DNA from 3 places in the Microbacterium sp. ARD31 genome. Region 1 is predicted to be linked to each of the others. Evidence: riboswitches for the same ligand, from Rfam matches in the RefSeq annotation. Region 1 holds a riboswitch; each other region holds the start of a gene.
What was found. A riboswitch is a leader RNA that binds a small molecule or an ion and turns the genes downstream of it on or off. The one in region 1 is predicted to bind glycine.
Positions count from the first base shown of each region.

Region 2: it holds a riboswitch for glycine, as region 1 does, so the genes downstream of both, gcvP (aminomethyl-transferring glycine dehydrogenase) here and Q9S36_RS03660 (L-serine ammonia-lyase) in region 1, are expected to answer to the same signal.
Region 3: it holds a riboswitch for glycine, as region 1 does, so the genes downstream of both, Q9S36_RS07300 (glycine cleavage system aminomethyltransferase GcvT) here and Q9S36_RS03660 (L-serine ammonia-lyase) in region 1, are expected to answer to the same signal.

Region 1 covers NZ_JAUZVE010000001.1:715,523-722,475, reverse strand. Annotated here, with positions in the region: gene nadB (L-aspartate oxidase) at 1-685, opposite strand, end outside; gene nadA (quinolinate synthase NadA) at 682-2,025, opposite strand; gene Q9S36_RS03670 (NrtR DNA-binding winged helix domain-containing protein) at 2,041-2,718, opposite strand; gene Q9S36_RS03665 (MarP family serine protease) at 2,860-4,032, shown strand; glycine riboswitch at 4,098-4,183, shown strand; glycine riboswitch at 4,184-4,277, shown strand; gene Q9S36_RS03660 (L-serine ammonia-lyase) at 4,352-5,716, shown strand; gene gcvT (glycine cleavage system aminomethyltransferase GcvT) at 5,728-6,846, shown strand; gene gcvH (glycine cleavage system protein GcvH) at 6,843-6,953, shown strand, end outside.
Region 2 covers NZ_JAUZVE010000057.1:27,942-34,894, reverse strand. Annotated here, with positions in the region: gene Q9S36_RS45290 (serine hydrolase domain-containing protein) at 1-1,201, opposite strand, end outside; gene gcvP (aminomethyl-transferring glycine dehydrogenase) at 1,237-4,077, opposite strand; glycine riboswitch at 4,194-4,300, opposite strand; gene Q9S36_RS45280 (MerR family transcriptional regulator) at 4,397-4,966, opposite strand; gene Q9S36_RS45275 (bifunctional nuclease family protein) at 5,214-5,681, opposite strand; gene Q9S36_RS45270 (MerR family transcriptional regulator) at 5,716-6,456, opposite strand; gene Q9S36_RS45265 (FHA domain-containing protein) at 6,460-6,953, opposite strand, start outside.
Region 3 covers NZ_JAUZVE010000002.1:123,300-130,252, forward strand. Annotated here, with positions in the region: gene gcvP (aminomethyl-transferring glycine dehydrogenase) at 1-1,525, opposite strand, end outside; gene gcvH (glycine cleavage system protein GcvH) at 1,600-1,983, opposite strand; gene Q9S36_RS07300 (glycine cleavage system aminomethyltransferase GcvT) at 1,980-3,158, opposite strand; glycine riboswitch at 3,313-3,405, opposite strand; gene Q9S36_RS07305 (MarP family serine protease) at 3,459-4,634, opposite strand; gene Q9S36_RS07310 (NrtR DNA-binding winged helix domain-containing protein) at 4,827-5,480, shown strand; gene nadA (quinolinate synthase NadA) at 5,524-6,906, shown strand; gene nadB (L-aspartate oxidase) at 6,903-6,953, shown strand, end outside.

The DNA.
Region 1 (6,953 bases):
CGCCGACGGCGAGCACGGTCGGGTGGAACTGCACGAACTCCAGGTCGCGCACCGCGGCGCCGGCGCGCGCCGCCAGCGCGATGCCGTCCCCCGTCGCGACGGTCGGGTTCGTGGAATGCGCGAAGAGCTCGCCCGCTCCGCCCGTGGCGAGGATCACGGCATCCGCCTCGATCCGCTCGCCGCCGTGGAGCTCCACTCCCGCGACCCGACCGTCCTCGCGCACGAGCTCCGTCACGAACGCGTGCTCGCGGACGCTCACTCGACTCGCACGCACCCGGGCGACCAGGGCACGCTGGATCTCCGCGCCGGTCGCGTCGCCGCCCGCGTGCAGGATGCGGGGGAAGGAGTGCGCCCCCTCGAGCCCTCCCCGCAGGGTTCCCGACTCGTCGCGATCGAAGTCGACACCGGCCGCGATCAACTCGCGGATGCGGTCGGGACCCTCCTCGACCAGGACGGCGACCGCGCTCGGGTCGGCGAGGCCGGCTCCCGCGACGAGGGTGTCGCGCGCGTGGTCGGCGGTGCGGTCGGCGGGGTCGAGCGCGCCGGCGATGCCGCCCTGCGCGTAGCGGGTGTTCGCCTCGGTCAGCGCCGCCTTCGTCACGAGGGTGACCCGGCAGCCGGCGGCCTCGGCGTGCAGGGCCGCGGTGAGGCCCGCGATCCCCGAACCGACGACGACCGTGGTCACGGCTTCGCCGCCAGCATCCGCTCGAGGGCGACCCGCGCAGGAACCGCGACGTCCGACGGGACCTGGATGCGGTTGCGCACCTCGCCGGCCACGAGACCCTCGAGCACCCACGCGAGGTACCCCGGGTGGATGCGGTACATCGTCGAGCACGGGCAGACGACGGGGTCGAGGCAGAAGATCTCGTGCTGCGGGAACTGGGCCGCGAGGCGCTGGACGAGGTTGATCTCCGTGCCGATCGCGAACGTCGTCGGTTCGGTCGCGGCGGCGATGGCCTTGCGGATGTAGTCCGTGGACCCCGCCTCGTCGGCGGCGTCGACGACGTCCATCGGGCACTCGGGGTGGACGATCACGCGGACGCCGGGGTGCTCCGCGCGCGCCTGGGCGATCTGGTCGACGGTGAAACGGCGGTGCACCGAGCAGAACCCGTGCCAGAGGATGACCCGGGCGTCCTCGAGATCGGCCTCGGTCGATCCGCCGAGGGGCTTGCGCGGATTCCACATCGGCATCCGCTCGAGCGGGACCCCCATCGCCTTCGCGGTGTTGCGGCCGAGGTGCTGGTCGGGGAAGAAGAGCACCCTCCGGCCGCGGGCGAACGCCCACTCCAGCACCGTGCGGGCGTTCGAGGACGTGCAGACGATTCCGCCGCGACGACCGACGAAGCCCTTGATCGCCGCGGAGGAGTTCATGTAGGTCACCGGGACGACGGGGAGCAGCCCCTCGGCATCCGGCGTGTCCATGTCGCCGTAGACGTCGGCGAGCTGCTCCCAGCACTCCTCGACCTGGTCGATGTCGGCCATGTCGGCCATCGAGCAGCCCGCGGCCAGGTTCGGGAGGATGACCGACTGCTCGGGACGGGAGAGCAGGTCGGCGGTCTCGGCCATGAAGTGGACGCCGCAGAAGACGATCGCCTCCGCTTCGGGGTGTTCGAGCGCCGCGTTGGCCAGCTGGAAGGAGTCGCCGACGTAGTCCGCGTGGGTGACGACCTCCTCGCGCTGGTAGAAGTGCCCGAGCACCACGACGCGGTCGCCGAGCGTCGCCTTGGCGGCGACGATGCGTGCGGCGAGCTCGTCCTCGCCGGCCTCGCGGTACTCGGCGGGGAGCTCTCCCTGGCGGGGGGCGCCCGTCGGGATGACGTCGCCCATCGACGAGCCCGGCCCGTACCCGGGGCGGGTGTCGAAGGTCCAGGGGCCTGCCGCGAGGTCGGTGGTGCAGGTCTCGGTCGTCAGCTCACCGGCGACGATCGCCTGGATCTCGTGGTCGACGCTGGGATCCACGGGCCTGGGATCCACGGGCCTGGGGTCCACGGGGCGGGGCTGGAGGGTGACGGGGGTGGCGCTCATGTCGGTTCGGGTCCTTCACTGCGGGAGCGGGCCGCGATCGGCCAGCTCGACGTCCTGGTTGTAGCGGTACAGCCGCGCGGGCCGGTGGCTGCCCGTGCGGAAGTCGTCGGTGGGGATGAGGGTGCCCGACCCCTCGACCTGCCGCCGGAAGTTGGCGGGGTCGAGCCGGCGACCGAGGATCGCCTCATACACCTCGCGCAGTTCGGCGAGGGTGAACCGGTCGGGCAGGAAGCCGTGCGCGATGCGGCTGTAGCCCACCTTGTTGCGCAGGCGCCAGAGGGCGTAGTCGACGATGTGGTTGTGGTCGAACGCGAGCGCCGGAAGGGCGGTCGCGTCGAACCACGCCACGTTGTGCTGCTCGGTCGCCCGGGCGATGTCCTCGCGCACGAGCGCCCAGTAGACGATCGACACGACGCGCCCGGGGGAGCGGCCGACGTCGCCGAACGCGTACAACTGCTCGAGGTAGCTGGGCGCGAGACCCGTCGTCTCGGCGAGGGTGCGCGACGCGGTGGCCTCGAGGTTCTCCGCGGGATCGACCCAGCCGCCCGGGAGCGCCCACTGACCCTCGTGGGGATCGCGGGTGCGGCGCACGAGGGGGAGCTCGATGCGCGCGTCGTCGGCCTCGCTCCGCAACCGGAAGATGACGGTCGAGACGGCGACGCCGATGGGGGGAGGGGAGGTTGTTCTTGTCATGGTGACCTTAACTGCCGAGGTCGATCTTAGAGTCGATATGACCAGAACCGCAACACGAACCGATTTCCCAGCAGCGGCGGCCTACGCTGATCGGGAGGAACCGCCGGCTCTCCCGGGCGGACTCGTCAAGGGAGGCCCGCCGTGCTCGTCGTCGACATCATCGTCGTGCTCGTGCTCATCGCCGCGCTGTTCGGCGGACTCCTGCGGGGTCTCGTGGCCACCGCCGGCACGCTCGTCGGCATCGTTCTCGGCGCCGTCGTCGCCGTGTGGCTCACCCCCGTCATCGCGCCCGCCTTCACGGGCTGGGAGTACCGCAGCCTCGTGCTGGCGATCATCGCCCTCGGCATCGTGGCCCTCCTCGCCGCGCTCGGGACGGCCGTCGGCAGACGCCTCCGCCGCGGCGTCGACCGCGCGCGGCTCGCCCCGCTCGACCGCATCCTCGGCGGCGTCGTGAACACCGCCGCGGCCGCCGTCGTGCTGCTGCTCACGAGCGGCGCGATCGTCGGCTCCGGGATGCCGGTGGTCGCCCCCGCCGTCGCGTCCTCCCGCGTCCTGGGCGCCCTCGACGCCCTCACCCCGCCGGCGGTCGATTCCGCGCTCGCCGAGTTCCGCGGCTTCATCGTCGACGAGGGCATCCCGCGCGTCGGGGAGCTCCTGGCGCCCGAGGTGGAGCCGACGGCGCCCCCCGTCTCGCTGGACGATCCCGCGCTCGAGCGGGCCGCGGCATCCGTCGCCCGCATCAGCGGCAACGCCTACGCGTGCGGTGCGTCGCTCACCGGGTCGGGGTTCGTCGCCGCGCCCGATCTCGTCGTCACGAACGCCCACGTCGTCGCCGGTGTCGACGAGCCGCTGGTCGAACTGCCGGGACGGGATGCCGAGGAGGGCCGCATCGTCTACTTCGACCCCATCGACGACCTCGCCGTCATCAGCGTCGACGGCCTCGACGCGGCACCGCTCGAGATCGTCGACCCGGTCGCGGCGGGGACCCCCGTCGCGGTCCAGGGCTACCCGCTGGGCGGTCCCTTCACGAGCAGTGCCGCCTACGTCCTCTCGGTCGGCAGCGCCGTCGTCTCCGACATCTACGAGGACAGCTCGCAGCCGCGCGAGATCTACGCCCTCGAGGCGAACGTGCGTCCGGGCAACTCGGGCGGTCCCCTCCTCACCGAGGACGGCGAGGTGGCGGGTGTGGTCTTCGCCCGCGGCCAGGATGACGCGACCCGCGGGTACGCCATGACGACCGCCGAACTGCGCCCCGCGCTCCAGGTCTCGCCGGGCGACGCGACCGTCTCCTCCGGCGCCTGCACGACGGACTGACCGGGCCGTATCGGCGCGGCGGGCCCCGGTGATAGGCTCGCGCTCACAACCGCACACCGGACCATCGCGTCTGCTCGGGAGAAGCCCTCGTGGCTGCCGAAGGAGCAATCCCTCCCCGGAATCTCTCAGGCCCCCGTACCGAGCCGACATGGTCACTCTGAAAAGCGGCACCCTCGTGGTGCCCGCCGACGGGGCAAGCGGGCATCGCCCGCGAAATCTCTCAGGCCGATGACAGAGGGGGAGGAACTCACCCGCATCCCGCTGCGCCGTCAGGAGTTCCGTTGTTCCCCTCACCTCACCCCTCCGCCGGGTCGACACGATGTCCCTGAGCATCGGCGTCTTCGACCTGTTCACCGTGGGCATCGGGCCGTCGAGCTCGCACACGGTGGGTCCGATGCGCGCGGCCGCCGACTTCGTCTCGCGCATCGACGCGGACCGTGCCGCGCGGGTGCGGGTCGACCTGTACGGCTCCCTCGCGGCGACGGGACGTGGCCACGGCACGCTGACCGCCGTGCTGCTGGGACTCGAGGGGCTGCAGCCGGAGGAGGTCCTCCCGGCCGAAGTCGAGGAGCGCACTGCCGCGATCGCCGAGGCGCGTCGCGTCCGGCTGGGCGGCACGGGCGACGTGCCGCTGTGCGAGGACGACATCGTCCTGCACCCGCTGACAATCCTGCCCGCGCACACGAACGGACTGCGGCTGCAGGCGTGGGACGAGGACGATGTGCTCCTCGACGAGGCCGTCTACTACTCGATCGGCGGCGGGTTCATCGTCCGCGACGGCGAGGCTGCCGGCACGGCGGATGCGGCGCCCGTGCCGTTCCCGTTCGAGACGGCGGCGGAGCTCCTGGCCCACTGCGAGCGCGAGGGCTTTTCGATGGCCGAGGTCCAGCGGCGCAACGAGCGGGTCTCCCGCACCGACGACGACATCGTCTCCGGCATCCTCCACCTCGCCGACGTCATGGTCGACAGCGTCGCCTCCGGGGCGGCGCGCGAGGGGATGCTGCCGGGCGGCCTGCGCGTGCCGCGGCGGGCTCCGGCCTGGCACGCGCGCCTGCGGCGCGACGACCCGACCGGCGACGATCCCGCGCTCTGGCAGGAATGGGTCAACTTCGTGGCCCTCGCCGTCAACGAGGAGAACGCGTCCGGCGGACGGATCGTCACGGCCCCCACGAACGGCGCGGCGGGCATCATCCCCGCCGTGCTCCACTACGCGACCCACTACGCCGCGCCGGCGCGCCCCCGCGAAGAGGTCGTCGTGCCGTTCCTGCTGACGGCCGCCGCGATCGGCGTCCTCTACAAGGCGCGCGCCTCGATCTCGGGCGCCGAGGTCGGCTGCCAGGGGGAGGTCGGGTCCGCGTCGTCGATGGCGGCTGCCGGACTCGCCGAGGTCCTCGGCGGAACGCCCCGGCAGGTCGAGAACGCCGCCGAGATCGCAATGGAGCACAACCTCGGCCTCACGTGCGACCCGATCGGCGGTCTCGTGCAGATCCCGTGCATCGAACGTAACGCGATCGCCGCGGCGAAGGCGATCAACGCCGCCAAGATGGCGCTGTGGGGCGACGGCACCCACCGCGTGTCGCTCGACGAGGTCATCGTGACCATGCGCGAGACGGGGCGGGACATGAGCAGCAAGTACAAGGAGACGGCGCTCGGCGGCCTCGCGGTCAGCGTCGTGGAATGTTGAGCGGAGACGGCATGACCGAGACCACGACCGAGCCGCGGCGATCGCCGCTGCACGAGCTGCACGAGCGGCTCGGCGCGTCCTTCACCGACTTCGGCGGCTGGCTCATGCCCGTCCGCTACACGTCGGACCTCGCCGAGCACCACGCGGTGCGCCGTGCGGCGGGGATCTTCGACATCTCGCACATGGCCGAGCTCCGCATCGAAGGGACGGATGCCGCGGCGTTCCTCGACCGCGCGTTGGCCGGCCGCCTGTCGACGATGAAGGTCGGCAAGGCGAAGTACTCCCTCGTCCTCGCCGCCGACGGCGGCATCGTCGACGACGTCATCGTGTACCGCATCGCCGACGGCGAGTTCCTCGTCATCTCCAACGCCGGCAATCGCGCCGAGGTCGCGGCCGCGTTCGCCGCCGTCGCGGCGGGCGACACGCGCATCAACGACATCACCGACCGGATGTCGCTCATCGCCGTGCAGGGCCCGGCGGCCCGCGGCATCCTCGAGTCGACCGCGGGCGTCGAGGGCGTCGAACCGGCGCTCGCGGACATGACCTACTACTCGTGGGCGCGTGGCTCGTTCCAGGGCCGCAGCCTCTTCGTCGCGCGCACCGGGTACACCGGTGAGGACGGCTTCGAGCTCATGGTGCCGAACGAGGTCGCCGAGGGCCTGTGGCAGGCCGTCACCGACGCAGGCCGCGACGCGGGGCTCGTCCCCGCCGGGCTCGCCGCGCGCGACACGCTCCGCCTCGAAGCGGGGATGCCGCTCTACGGCCACGAGCTATCGCGCGACATCGTGCCGGCACAGGCGGGGCTCGGCCGCGTCGTCGCCGCCGACAAGGAGGACTTCGTCGGCAGGGACGGCCTCGCCGCCCGCGACCTCGGCGAAGCGCCCGTCCTCGTCGGGCTCGTCGCCGACGGCCGCCGCGCCGGCCGTGCCGGCTACGCCGTGCTCGCGGGCGACGACATCGTCGGCGAGATCACCTCGGGAGCCCTCAGCCCGACCCTCGGCCATCCCGTCGCGATGGCCCTCGTCCACCCCTCGGCATCCGCTGAGGGCACCGCCCTGACCATCGACGTCCGGGGGACCCGCATCCCCGCGACCGTCACCGCCCTGCCCTTCTACCGGAGACAGAAATGACCGACCTGACCGCCCTGTCCTACACCGCCGAGCACGAGTGGATCGCCTTCGACGGCGACGTCGCGACCGTCGGGATCACCGACTATGCCGCCGAGAAGCTCGGTGAC
Region 2 (6,953 bases), on a different contig from region 1:
TCGTCCCGTCCGGACGGCGTACGACGTCGAGCCGCTCGCCACGGTGGTAGCCGAGCACGCCGACGAGGGACCCGTCGACGACCTCGAACCGGTCGGTCACCACGCCGCCCCGCGCCATCGCCCGCAGCTCGAGCCCGTCGTTGTGCCAGCGCACGTCGTAGGCCGTGTTGCCCCAGAACCACAGGCCCGGGACCCCGTGCACCTCGGCGGGGAGCGCCACCGTCGGCCGCCAGGGTGGGGGCCGGTCGTCGTCGGCGTCGGGGTCGCCCTCGATGAGCGAGACGGCGAGCTCGCGCGGGTCGATGCCCGTGGTGGCGTTCGCGAGCACCACGGCGCCGATGCCGCTGCCCGGGTCGACGTGCAGGGCGGCGAGGAAGCCGGGCATCGACCCGTTGTGACCGACCAGGCGGCCACCGGGGTGGAGGCCGAGCATCAGGCCGAGGCCGTAGTCCGGGGTCACCGGCTGCTGCATCTCCGCGAGCGTCGCTGCGGCCAGCACGTCCGGCCGCGCCCCGGCGAGCACCTGGCCCCACGTCACGAGGTCGCCCAGCGTGGACCACAGCTGCCCGGCCGGCGCCATCGCGCCGGTGTCGGTGAGCGGCTCGTGCACGCGGATCCCGGTGAAGTGGTCCACGCTCCACCCCGGCTGCGCCCCGGGGCGCGGGAGGTAGGAGGTCGCTCGCATCCCCAGCGGGCCGAGCAGCCGGTCGGCGACGAGCCGCCGCCACGGAGCGCCGAACCGGCGGGCGACCACCTCTCCGAGCAGCCCGTAGCCGAGGTTGGAGTAGTGGAACCACTCCCCCGGCCGCGCCACCCGCCCGGTCCCGTCGTTGACGGCGGCGAGGGTGGCGAAGTCGGTGCCGCGGCTGCGCTCCCACCACGGCCCGCACGGTTCGCTCTGCATGCCGGAGGTGTGGGCGAGCGCGTCGCGCACGGTCACCTCGCCGTAGCCGACGTCCCCGAGGTGCGCCGACAGCGGGTCGGACAGCTCGAGCAGCCCCTCGTCGCGCGCCTGCATGACGAGCACCGCGGTGAGGGTCTTGGTGATCGAGCCGATGCGGTACTGGCCGTCGAGGCCCGGCGCCTGGCCGGCCCCTCCGGCCCACACCGCGCCGTACCGGTCGAAGACGGCGCCGACCACCGACGTCAGCCGGCCCTCGGCCTGCGCGACGTCCAGCAGGCGCTGACGTTGGTCGCTCACCCCGGAGACCCTAGGGCCTCTCCTTCGCCGAGGGGTCAGTCCTGGGCGAACGCCTCCGGCGGCGGGCAGGCGCAGACCAGGTTGCGGTCGCCGTAGGCCTGGTCGATCCGGGCGACCGGCGGCCAGTACTTGTCGGGGTCGATGCCCTGCGGGAAGACCGCGACCTCGCGGGAGTAGGAGCGATCCCACTCGCCCACCAGGGCGCGGGCCGTGTGCGGGGCGTGGCGCAGCGGAGAGTCCTCGGGGGTCCACTCGCCGGCCTCGACGCGGGCGATCTCGCCGCGGATGGCGATCATCGCGTCGCAGAACCGGTCGATCTCGGCGAGGTCCTCGGACTCGGTCGGCTCGACCATGAGCGTGCCCGCGACGGGGAACGACATCGTCGGGGCGTGGAAGCCGTAGTCGACCAGCCGCTTGGCGACGTCGTCGACGCTGACGCCGCTCGCCTTGGTCAGGCCGCGGAGGTCGAGGATGCACTCGTGCGCCACCAGGTCGCCGTGGCCGCGGTAGAGCACCGGGAAGTGCTCACCCAGGCGCTGGGCGATGTAGTTGGCGGACAGGACCGCCACGGCGGTGGCGCGGGTCAGTCCCTGCGCGCCCATCATCCGGATGTAGGCCCAGGTGATCGGCAGGATGCCCGCCGAGCCGTACGGCGCCGCGCTGATCGGGCCGATGCCCTGGCGCTTCTCGGCGTCGGGGTGCCACCCGTGCGAGGGGAGGTACGGCGCCAGGTGCTCGCGCACGGCCACCGGACCGACGCCCGGACCGCCGCCGCCGTGCGGGATGCAGAACGTCTTGTGGAGGTTGAGGTGGGACACGTCGCCGCCGAACTCGCCGGGCCGGGCGTAGCCGAGCAGCGCGTTGAGGTTGGCCCCGTCGACGTAGACCTGGCCGCCGTGGTCGTGGACGATCTTGCAGAGGTCGGTGATCGTGTCCTCGTAGGCCCCGTGGGTCGAGGGGTAGGTCACCATGATCGCGGCGAGGGTCTCGGCGTGCTCGTCGCACTTTGCGCGCAGGTCGTCGAGGTCGACCGACCCGTCGTCGGAGGCCTTGACCACCACGACCTTCATGCCGGCCATCACGGCGGAGGCGGCGTTGGTCCCGTGGGCCGACGACGGGATCAGGCAGATGTTGCGGTCGAGGTCGCCGTTGGCCCGGTGGTAGCCGCGGATCGCCAGCAGGCCGGCCAGCTCGCCCTGGGACCCGGCGTTGGGCTGCACGGAGACCTTGTCGTAGCCGGTGACCTCCGCGAGCCACGACTCGAGGTCGTCGACGAGCTCGCGGTAGCCGGTGGCGTCCTGGGCCGGGGCGAACGGGTGCAGGTCGGCGAACCCGGGCAGGCTGACCGGCTCCATCTCGGTGGTCGCGTTGAGCTTCATGGTGCACGAACCGAGCGGGATCATGCCGCGGTCCAGTGCGTAGTCGCGGCCCGAGAGCTTGTGCAGGTAGCGCAGCATCTGGGTCTCGCTGTGGTGGGCGTGGAAGACCTCGTGGGTGAGGAAGTCCGTCGTGCGGTGCAGCTCCTCGGGCAGCCCGCTTGCCGGGGCCTCGTCCACGGCGGCGACCCCGAAGGAGCGCAGCACCGCGGCGACGGTCGACGCCGAGGTGCGCTCGCTGGTCGAGAGGCCGACGTGGTCGTCGTCGATCAGGCGCAGGTGCAGTCCCATGGTGCGCGCAGCCGCGACGACGTCGCCGGCGCGGCCCGGCACCGCCACGGTCAGCGTGTCGAACCAGGTGTCGTTGACGACCTCCACTCCCCCGGCCCGCAGGGCAGCCGCGATGCGGGAGGCGTGGTCGTGGGTGCGCTGCGCGATCCGGCGCAGGCCCTCGGGGCCGTGGTAGACGGCGTACATCGAGGCGACGACGGCGAGCAGCACCTGCGCCGTGCAGATGTTGGAGGTCGCCTTGTCGCGGCGGATGTGCTGCTCGCGGGTCTGGAGCGCGAGGCGGTACGCCGGACGGCCCTCGGCGTCCACCGAGACGCCCACGAGCCGGCCGGGCAGGTGCCGCTCGAGGCCGGCCGAGACGGACATGAACCCGGCGTGCGGTCCGCCGTAGAAGAGGGGTACGCCGAAGCGCTGGGACGAGCCGACGACGACGTCGGCGCCGAACGTGCCCGGGGCCTCCAGCAGGGCCAGGGCGAGCATGTCGGCCGACACCACGGCCAGCGCGCCGCGCTCGTGGGCCGCCTCGATCACGGGACGGGGGTCGGCCACGGCACCCGAGGCGCCGGGGTACTGGACGAGGACGCCGCACAGGTCGCCCTCGGGGAGGCCGGCGGCCAGGTCGGCGACCACCACCTCGATGCCCATCCCCTCCGCGCGCGTGCGGACCACGTCGATGGTCTGCGGCAGGGCGTCGGCGTCGATCACGAAGGGGCCGGCCGCGGTGCGCTGCGCACGGCGCACGAGCGTCATCGCCTCGGCGGCGGCGGTGCCCTCGTCGAGGAGCGAGGCGTTGGCGGTGGGCAGGCCGGTCAGGTCGGCGACCACGGTCTGGAAGTTCAGCAGCGCCTCGAGGCGGCCCTGGGAGATCTCCGGCTGGTACGGCGTGTACGCGGTGTACCAGGAGGGGTCCTCCAGCACGTTGCGGCGGATCACCGGGGGCGTGATCGTGCCGTGGTAGCCCAGGCCGATCATCGCCTCGGCCGGGCGGTTCTGCGAGGCCAGCGTGCGCAGCGCGCGGGCGGTGGCCTCCTCGTCGAGCGGGTCCGGCAGGTCGAGGGCCGCAGCCGTGCGGATCCCCCCGGGGACGGCGGCCGCCATCAGCGACTCGAGCGACTCGTGGCCCACGGCGGCGAGCATGTGCGCGATCGCGGCGTCGTCAGGGCCGATGTGCCGGGGCACGAACTCCCCCAGGGCGCTGGCGTCGGTCACCGACGCGGGGCCGGTCGCGGGACCGGTCGAGGGGCTGGAGGTGGCGTCCGTCACGGAGTCTCCCAGAGGTCACTGGCTGGACCTCCCCCTCTGTCGGCCAGGAGGCCTCCAGAGTGCCAACCCGCACGGTCCTGGTGCCTGAGAGGTTCCGGGGAGGAATTGCCCCTTCGGCGCACCGGCCCGGCCTCACGACCGGGCGCGACGACTCTCCCGTGCGGGATGTCGGCACCACGAGTTTAGCGATACGCAACACAAATGGGCGAAGCCGCCCGGTGTCGCGGGCGGCTTCGTCGGAGGATCGTGCGGTGGGAGTGGTCTGTCAGCCGGTCTGGCGGGCGGCGCGCCGCGCGGCCAGCTCGTCGCCGGCGACCGGGGCGGCGGGCTCCTCGGCGGCACGCTCGCTCGGGAGCTCGGCCAGGGTGCCCTCGATCTCGCGCCAGACCCCGCCGATCGCGATGCCGAAGACACCCTGACCACCCTGGAGGAGGTCGATGACCTCGTCGTTGCTGGTGCACTCGTAGACCGAGGCGCCGTCGCTCATCAAGGTCACGCGGGTCAGGTCGTCGGTGCCGCGCTGGCGCAGGTGGGCGGTCGCGGTGCGGATCTGCTGCAGCGAGATGCCGGCGTCGAGCAGCCGCTTGACCACCTTGAGGATGAGGATGTCGCGGAAGGAGTAGAGCCGCTGCGAGCCGGAGCCGGCGGCACCGCGCACGCTGGGCTCGACCAGACCGGTGCGGGCCCAGTAGTCGAGCTGGCGGTAGGTGATGCCGGCGGCGTTGCACGCGGTGGGACCGCGGTAGCCGGTGTCGCTGGGCAGCGGCGAGACGTCGTCGTCGAAGAGCAGGCCCTGCTCCTCGGCGAGCTCGGCGGCCTCCGCCGCAGCGGTGATCTGGGCGGCGTCCGCGCCCTGGTCGTTCTCGTTGCTACCCACAGCGACCCTCCAGGTCAGTTCCTCCGTTGTGCGGTAACTCCTGGGGGGAAGGATCCACTGGGGCGTCCCGCGGACGGGGCAACCACAGCGGTGGAGTTACAACGAAGACAGTTCACGGTAAGCCCGTCGCTCCGGCTTGTCCATCCACGCCCGCGGCGTGTCGCAACCCTCAACCTCAACCTGAGGGTGAGTGTTGGCGCTGGGGTCAGTGGGACTCGAAGTCGTCCGGCGAGACGTGGTCGAGGAACTCGCGGAAGCGCTCGACCTCGTCCTCCTGCTCGGCCGGCACGGCGAGCCCGGCCTCCTCGAGCACCGACTCCGCGCACACGATCCGGGTGCCGGTGCGCAGGGCGAGCGCGATGGAGTCGGACGGGCGGGCGCCCACCTCGGCGCCGCCGTCGAAGACGAGCTGGGCGTAGAAGATGCCCTCCTGCATGTCGACGATGCGCACCTCGTCGAGGCGCTGCCCGGTGGCGGCGAGCACGTCGCGCATCAGGTCGTGCGTCAGGGGGCGCGGTGGGGTGACGCCCTGCTGGGCGAAGGCGATGGCCGTGGCCTCGACCGCTCCGATCCAGATCGGCAGGTAGCGCTCCCCCGTCACCTCGCGCAGCAGCACGATGGGCTGGTTGGAAGGCATCTCGACACGGACACCCACGACGTCCATTTCCCGCATGTCCCCACCCTACTCACGTGCGGTGAGGGGCGCGTCAGGCGCGGTCGAGGCCGATCTTGACGAGGGTCGCGTGGAGGCGGACCGAGAGGGCGGCGATCTCCGAGGTGGCGTCCTCGGCGCGCCCCCGCGCGGCCGCGTCGCGGCCCCGGGCGAGGGGCGCGACGACCTGCTGGACCAGGCCGACCTCGCGGTCCGCGGCCGTCTTGAACGCGCGCAGGTGGCGCGGCTCGAAGCCAAAGTCGGCCAGCTCCCGCGCGGTCTGCGCAACGACGAGCGCGTCGCTGTCGAAGTGCCCGGTGCCCGTGCGGGCGCTCACCAGGCCGTACTGCTCGAGCTGGGCGAGCAGGTCCTCGGAGATGTCGGCGACCTTGAGCAGCTCGCGGCGTGAGAGCCGCAGCTCGCTGGTGCGCCGGAACGACTCGGGGCTGGGGAGGCCGTCGGCGCTGAGGGCGACCTTCGGCACGGTCGGCACCACCGACTCGATCGGCGGCGGCTCCAGTCCCCGGTCGATCGCGTCGAGGTGGTCACCGATCACCTTCAGCGGGAGGTAGTGGTCGCGCTGCATCAGCAGGATGTAGCGCAGCCGCGCGACGTCGTCGCCGGAGAACTTGCGGTAGCCGGCGGCGGTGCGCTCGGGCTTGACCAGGCCCTTGTCCTCCAGGAAGCGGATCTTGGGGATGGTCACCCCGGGGAAGTCGGGCCGCAGCTGGTCGAGGACCTGCCCGATGTTGAAGCGGGCGCCGCGACCCGAGCTCGCAGGCGTCGAGGCACTCACGGATCAGCTGTCCGGGTGGGAGGAGAAGAAGACGAGGCGGTACTTGCCGATCTGGACCTCGTCGCCGTCGTTGAGCTCGACGGAGTCGATGCGGTCGCGGTTGACGTAGGTGCCGTTGAGGCTGCCGACGTCGCTGACCGAGTAGCCCGTGCCGGACCGGCGGAACTCTGCGTGCCGGCGGGACACGGTGACGTCGTCGAGGAAGATCTCGCTGTCGGGGTGGCGACCGGCCCCGACCACGTCGGTGTCGAGGAGGAACCGCGACCCGGCGCTCGGACCACGCTGCACGACGAGCAGCGCATGGCCGGCGGGCAACGCGTCCACGGCGGCGGCGTCGACCGGGCTCAGCTGGCGGTCCGAGGACTCGCGCTGGTCCGGCACGCCGAAGGTGATCGTGGCGGTGCTCTCCACCGGCGACGCGCCGGTGTCCTCCCCACCGAGCAGCTTGGTGCCGCACTGGGCACAGAAGCGCGCATCGTCAGGGTTCTGCTTGCCAC
Region 3 (6,953 bases), on a different contig from region 1:
ACGACACCGCCGCCATCTCTGTCGCGGCGTTGAGCTTCATGGTGCACGAGCCGAGCGGGATCATGCCGCGGTCCAGCGCGTAGTCGCGGTCGGCCAGCTGCTTGAGGTAGCGCATCATCGCCGTCTCGGAGCGGTGCGAGCTGAACACCGGGTGCGTGAGGAACGCCTCGTCGCCGCGCCGCAGCTGCGCCACGACACCGGCCAGAGCGGATGCCGCACCGTACGGCACGGCGCGCTCGCCCTGTTCGCCGCCGCCCGACACCTCGGCCTCGGGCAGGCCGAACGCCCAGGCGATCGCGGCGAGGTCCTCGGCCGTCGTGGTCTCGTCCACCGATACGCCGACCGTGGCGTCGTCGGCCCAGAACAGCTGGTACCCGCGCTCCCGTGCGCGCTCGATGACCCGTCGCGCAGGGCCCGGGGTCGACACCCGGATCGTGTCGAAGAACGCGTCGGTGCGCAGCGAGAGCCCGTAGGAGCGCAGCCGATCGGCGAGGGCCTCGGCCTTCTGCGCCACCTCCGTGGCGATGCGGGTGAGGCCGTCCGGCCCGTGGTAGACCGCGTACATGGCGGCCATGACGGCCAGCAGCACCTGCGCCGTGCAGATGTTGGACGTGGCCTTCTCGCGGCGGATGTGCTGCTCGCGGGTCTGCAGTGACAGCCGGTAGGCGGGGTGACCCTCGGCGTCCTGCGAGACGCCGACGAGTCGGCCGGGCAGCTGGCGCTCGAGCCCCTGGCGGACGGCCATGTACCCGGCGTGGGGTCCCCCGAAGCCCAGGGGCACGCCGAAGCGCTGGGTGGTGCCGACGGCGACGTCGGCACCGAACGAGCCGGGCGAGCGCAGCAGTGTGAGGGCGAGCAGGTCGGCGGCGACCACGGCGAGCCCGCCGGCGACGTGCGCGGCGTCCACGACGCCACGGGGGTCCCAGACCTCGCCGGATGCGCCGGGATACTGCACGAACACGCCGAACAGCTCCTCGGGCAGCGTCGCTCCGCGCGCGAGGTCGCGCTCGACGATCTCGATGCCCAGGGCCGCGGCCCGGTGCACGAGCAGCGCCTTGGTCTGCGGCAGCGCGTCGGCGTCGACGACGAACACGTTCGAGGCCGCCTTCGATGCACGGCGGGCCACCAGCATCCCCTCGACGACGGCCGTCGACTCGTCGAGCATCGACGCGTTGGCCGTGGCGAGTCCGGTGAGATCGGTCACCATCGTCTGGAAGTTGATGAGCGCCTCGAGCCGCCCCTGCGATATCTCGGGCTGGTACGGGGTGTAGGCGGTGTACCACGACGGGTTCTCGAGCACGTTCCGCGCGATCACCGACGGGGTGAACGTGTCGTAGTAGCCCAGCCCGATCATCGGCCGGGCGACGCGGTTCTGCGAGGCGAGCGCGCGCAGCTCGGCGAGGGCCTCGGCCTCGGTCGCGGCGGCCGGGATGTCGCTCGTCGAGCGGGCGTCCACCTGGATGGATGCCGGAACGGCGCGTCGCACGAGGGCGTCGACGTCTTCGTAGCCGAGGGCGTCGAGCATGACGCGCTGCGCGTCGGCGTCGAGGCCGATGTGCCGGGCGGCGAAGGTGCCGCCCGCGACCGATCCGGGCCCGCTCACGCGTCCCCGCCGGTGAGTTCGACGTAGGCGGCACGATCCATGAGACCCTCCACCGCGGTCGGGTCGACGGTGATCTTCAGCAGCCACCCGTCCCCGTAGGGAGACGAGTTCACCAGCGAAGGGTCGTCGACGGCGGCGTCGTTCGTCTCGGCGACCTCGCCGGTGAGCGGTGCGTACAGTTCGCCGACGGACTTCGTCGACTCGATCTCGCCGCACACCTCGCCCGCCGTGACGGCCGATCCGGTGGACGGGAGCTCCACGAACACCACGTCGCCGAGCTTGTCGGCGGCGTAGTCGGTGATGCCGACCGTGGCGGTGGTGCCGTCGAGGGCCACCCACTCGTGCTCAGCGGTGTACTTGAGGCTGTTGAGATCGGTCACTTCTTCCTCCGGTAGAAAGGCGGGGCGGTCACGGTCGCGGGGATGCGGGTTCCGCGCACGTCGAGATACAGCACGGTGCCGGCGGCGGATGCCGCGGGGGCGACGAAGGCCATGGCGATGGGGTGGCCGAGGGTCGGGCTGAGCGCGCCGGAGGTGACCTCGCCGACGCGCGACGCGTCCGGCGCGTCCCCGTCGAAGACGCCGTACCCGGCGCGTCCGGCTCGGCGCCCCTCGGCGACGAGCCCGACGAGGACGGGCGCGTCCGTGAGGTCGCGCCCGGCGAGCGCGGCCTTGCCGACGAAGTCGTCCTTGTCCGTCACGACGACCCGGCCCAGGCCCGCCTGGGCGGGGGCGATGTCGCGCGTCAGCTCGTGGCCGTAGAGCGGCATGCCGGCCTCGAGGCGCAGGGTGTCGCGCGCGGCCAGGCCCGCCGGCACCAGCCCGAGCGGTTCGCCGGCGCGGAGCAGGGCGTCCCAGAGCGCCTCGGCACGGGTGACGGGCACGAGCAGCTCGAAGCCGTCCTCGCCGGTGTAGCCGGTGCGGCACACGAGCACACCGGTCTCGTCGAACGACGCGCTGGTCGTGGCGTAGTACGGCACGTCTGCGAGCGGTCGCTGCCACCCCGTCAGCTCGGGCGTCGCCTCGAGGACCGCCCGTGCCGCCGGACCCTGCACGGCGAGCAGGCCGTAGCCATCCGAGACGTCCTCGACGCGGGCATGCGTGCCGGGGATGAACGCGAACGACCCGTCCTGGCCGGTGAGGGGCGGCGGCGGCGGGAACATCGCCACCCGCTCGGCGAGGGCTTCGGCGACCGCGTCGCGATTGCCCGCGTTGGCGATGACGAGGTAGCGGTCGTCGGCGAGGCGGTAGACGATCACGTCGTCGATGATGCCGCCGTCGGCCGCCAGCACGAGCGAGTACTTCGCCCTGCCCTCGGCGAGCGCCGAGAGCCGGCCGGCGAGCGCGTAGTCGAGATACGCCCCGGCGTGCGTGCCGGTGACGAGGAACTCCGCCATGTGCGAGATGTCGAACAGTCCCGCGCTCTCGCGGACGGCCTTGTGCTCGGCCAGGTCGGACGAGTAGCGCACCGGCATGAGCCAGCCGCCGAAGTCCGTGAACGAGGCGCCGAGCGCTTCGTGGCGCCCACGCAGCGGCGTGGAGCGAGGGTCTGGCATGAGTTCTCCCGTCGGTCGGGCAGGCGCGGGTCCGCGCCTATCGAACTCCCCCTCTGTCATGGGCCTGAGAGTTTCGCATCGGCATCCGTTCGTCAAGGGGATGCCGGTGCTTTCACCGTCGGCGGATGTCGAAGACATCTCTTTCCAGAGTGGCCCGACCTCAGCGGTACGCGTACCTGAGAGATTGGCGGGGAGGCTTGCTCCTTCGGTGCCCGGCGTAGTGCCGGGGCTCTCCCGCAGAGGTCATCGAGCCGGTTCTGTTGCTGTTCAGTTGCGGGGCCAGCATAGCGCCCCCGACCGTCACGACGTGCAGGCGCCCGTGGACACCGGCTGCTCGAACGCATCCGCCTGGGCGAGGACGGGCAGCAGCTCGGCCGTCGTCATCGCGTAGCCGACCTCGCGGCCGTCGTCCGCCCGCGCGAACACCACGCCGGCGACGTCGCCGTCGGTGGTCAGCAGCGGGCCGCCGGAGTTGCCCGGCACGACCTGCGCCTGCAGCGCGTAGATCTCGCGTGGGGCGCTGGCGTCCTCGTAGATGTCCGGCACGGGCGCCGAGGTGGCGGACAGGACGCGGGCGGGGCCCGACGAGAACGGGCCGCCGTACGGGTAGCCCTGCACGACCGCCGACGCACCCGGCTCCAGCGGTTCGGTGATGCCGAGAGCGGCCGCATCCAGATCGTCGATCTCGATGACAGCGAGGTCGTCGACCGGATCGAAGTAGACCACGCGGCCCTCGCGGGCGGCGCGGCCGGGGAGCTCGACCACCGGTGCGTCGACCCCTGCCACGACGTGCGCGTTGGTCACGACGAGGTCGGGAGCCGCGACGAACCCGCTGCCCGTGGAGCTCGTCCCGCAGGCGTACGCCACGCCCGAGATCAGTCCGACCGAGGCCGCTGCGGCCTCGAGACGCGGTGAATCCAGCGCGATGGCCGGCAGGGGTCCGGTCTCGGTCTCGGGGGCGAGGAGACCGCCCAGTCGTGGAATGCCCTCGTCGAGGACGGCGGCCCGCAGCTGCGCGAGCGTGGTCTGCACGGGCCGGGGGGTCAGCGAGTCGATCGTGCGCAGCACCGTCGATGAGCCGATCGCGGGCGCCACCACCGGCATCCCAGTCGCGACGAGTCCCTGCCCGACGAACGAGGCGGCGAGCGCGGCGATGACGACGCTCGCGGCGCCGCCGAGGAGGCGCTCGAAGCCGCGGAGGGGGGTGCGGTCGACGCCGCGCCGCAGGGCCATGCCGATGCCGCCGCCGATCGCGATGCCGACCACCAGGAGCAGCAGGGTGCCGCCGATGACGACGAGGGGCCGCCACTGCTGAGTGGGCAGGGCGTCGTTGACCAGTGGGATGGCCCAGAGGGCGGCGAACGCGCCGCCGACGAGACCCAGCAGGGATCCGAGGCTGGCGAGCAGCCCGCGCTGGAGACCTGCCAGCAGAGCGACGACGAGGATGACGATCAGAACGATGTCGATCACCTGCACGGGGGCTCCTTCCGGGGAGGGCCACCCTACGGCGCGCGACTGGGAGAACGACGCGAACGTCACGCGTTTGACCTTCTGGTCACCATGACACTAAGATCGGTCGAAGGAGTTAGAGTCACCATGACACGAACCAGCACGATCAGCCACGGCATCCCCATCGCGTCCGCCGAAGGAGACGCGACGCGCGTCGCCGTGTCCACGGTCATCTTCACGCTCCGCCGCGACCCCGACGGCGACCGCCCCGAGCTCGCCCTGCCCCTCGTCCGTCGCACGCGCGACCCCCACGAGGGCTCGTGGGCGCTGCCGGGCGGCTGGCTGGACGTCGACGAGGGACTGGACGCCGCGGCATCCCGGACCCTGGCCGAGACGACGGGATTGGAGCCGAGCTACCTCGAGCAGCTGTACGCCTTCGGCGCCGTGGACCGCTCCCCCACCCGCGTCGTGTCGATCGTGTACTGGGCGCTGCTGCGCGCCGACGAGGCGGCCGCCGCGGCCGCGGAGGAGAACGTGTCGTGGTTCGATGCGACGTCTCTTCCGCGCCTGGCGTTCGACCACAACGACATCGTCGACTACGCCCTGTGGCGCCTGCGGAACAAGGTCGGCTACAGCCGCATCGCGCACGGACTGCTCGCCGACGAGTTCACGCTCGCCGAGCTGCGCGAGGTGTACGAGTCGATCCTCGGCAAGCGGCTCGACCCGGCGAACTTCCGCCGCCAGGCCGAGAACTCCGGCACCCTCATCCCCACCGACCACTTCCGCACCGGGAGCCACCGCCCCGCGAGGCTGTACCGCTACGACCGCGATGTCGAGCTCGCCGACCGCGGGCCGCTCTCGGCGCGCCATTGACCCGAACCGCCCCGGCCACCGCCCCACCCGAACAGAGAATCCCATGACCGCCGTCAACATCTCCCTCACCCCGCACCCCGGAGTCGACCCGTCGGTCGACCACGAGATCCAGGCGATCGTCCGCGGCGCCTCGACCACCGAGACCTGCAACACCGACCTCGCCGCCGGTCCGTGGGACTTCGACACGCGCCCGGGCTATGGCCCCGGCGCATCGATGGGCGATGTGATCCCCACCGGCGCCCCCCGCCAGGGTGAGCTCCCGCGCGAGTACCGCGAGGCCGACGACGCCGAGCTGGACGATCGCATCCGCGCTGCCAAGGCCCTCCTCGGGGACCGGGTCGTCGTGCTGGGTCACTTCTACCAGCGCGAAGAGGTCGTCCGTCACGCCGACTACGTGGGCGACTCGTTCCAGCTCGCCGGCGCCGCGAAAGCACATCCCGAGGCCGAGGCCATCGTGTTCTGCGGCGTGCACTTCATGGCCGAGACCGCCGACCTGCTCTCGCAGCCGGAGCAGGCCGTCATCCTCCCCAACCTGGCCGCGGGATGTTCGATGGCCGACATGGCCGACATCGACCAGGTCGAGGACTGCTGGGAGCAGCTCGAGGAGCTGTACGGCGACATGACCGCCGTGGATGCCGAGGGCAGGGTGCCCGTCATCCCGGTGACGTACATGAACTCCTCCGCGGCGATCAAGGGCTTCGTGGGTCGCCACGGCGGCATCGTGTGCACCTCGTCGAACGCGCGCACCGTCCTGGAATGGGCCTTCGCGCGGGGCCGCCGGGTGCTGTTCTTCCCCGACCAGCACCTCGGCCGCAACACCGCGAAGGCGATGGGCGTGCCCGTGGAGCAGATGCCGATGTGGAACCCGCGACGTCCCCTCGGCGGAGCCGACGAGGATGCGCTGCACGACGCGCGCGTCATCCTGTGGCACGGGTTCTGCTCGGTCCACCGCCGCTTCACCGTCGACCAGATCGCCGCCGCCCGCACCGCGCACCCGGGCGTCCGCGTCATCGTGCACCCGGAGTGCCCGATGGAGGTCGTCGACGCCGCCGACGAAGCGGGCTCGACCGACTACATCCGCCGGGCCATCGAGGGCGCGACCGAACCGACCACGTTCGCGATCGGCACCGAGGTCAACCTCGTGCAGCGGCTGGCGGCGCAGCATCCGCAGCACGAGATCTTCTGCCTCGACCCGGTCGTGTGCCCCTGCTCGACGATGTACCGCATCCACCCCGGATACCTCGCGTGGGTGCTCGAGTCACTGGTCCGCGGTGAGGTCGTCAACCGCATCACCGTCCCGGCCGATGTCGCCGACCCCGCGCGGGTCGCGCTCGAGCGGATGCTGGCCGCCAAGCCGCCGGCCGGACGACTCGAGCCGGGCGGAGCTCCCGGTCCGGTCGCGACCGCCGCCGGAGCGCCGGCATGACCCCCCCCGCCGCCGTGCACGCCGTGGTCGTCGGCAGCGGCATCGCG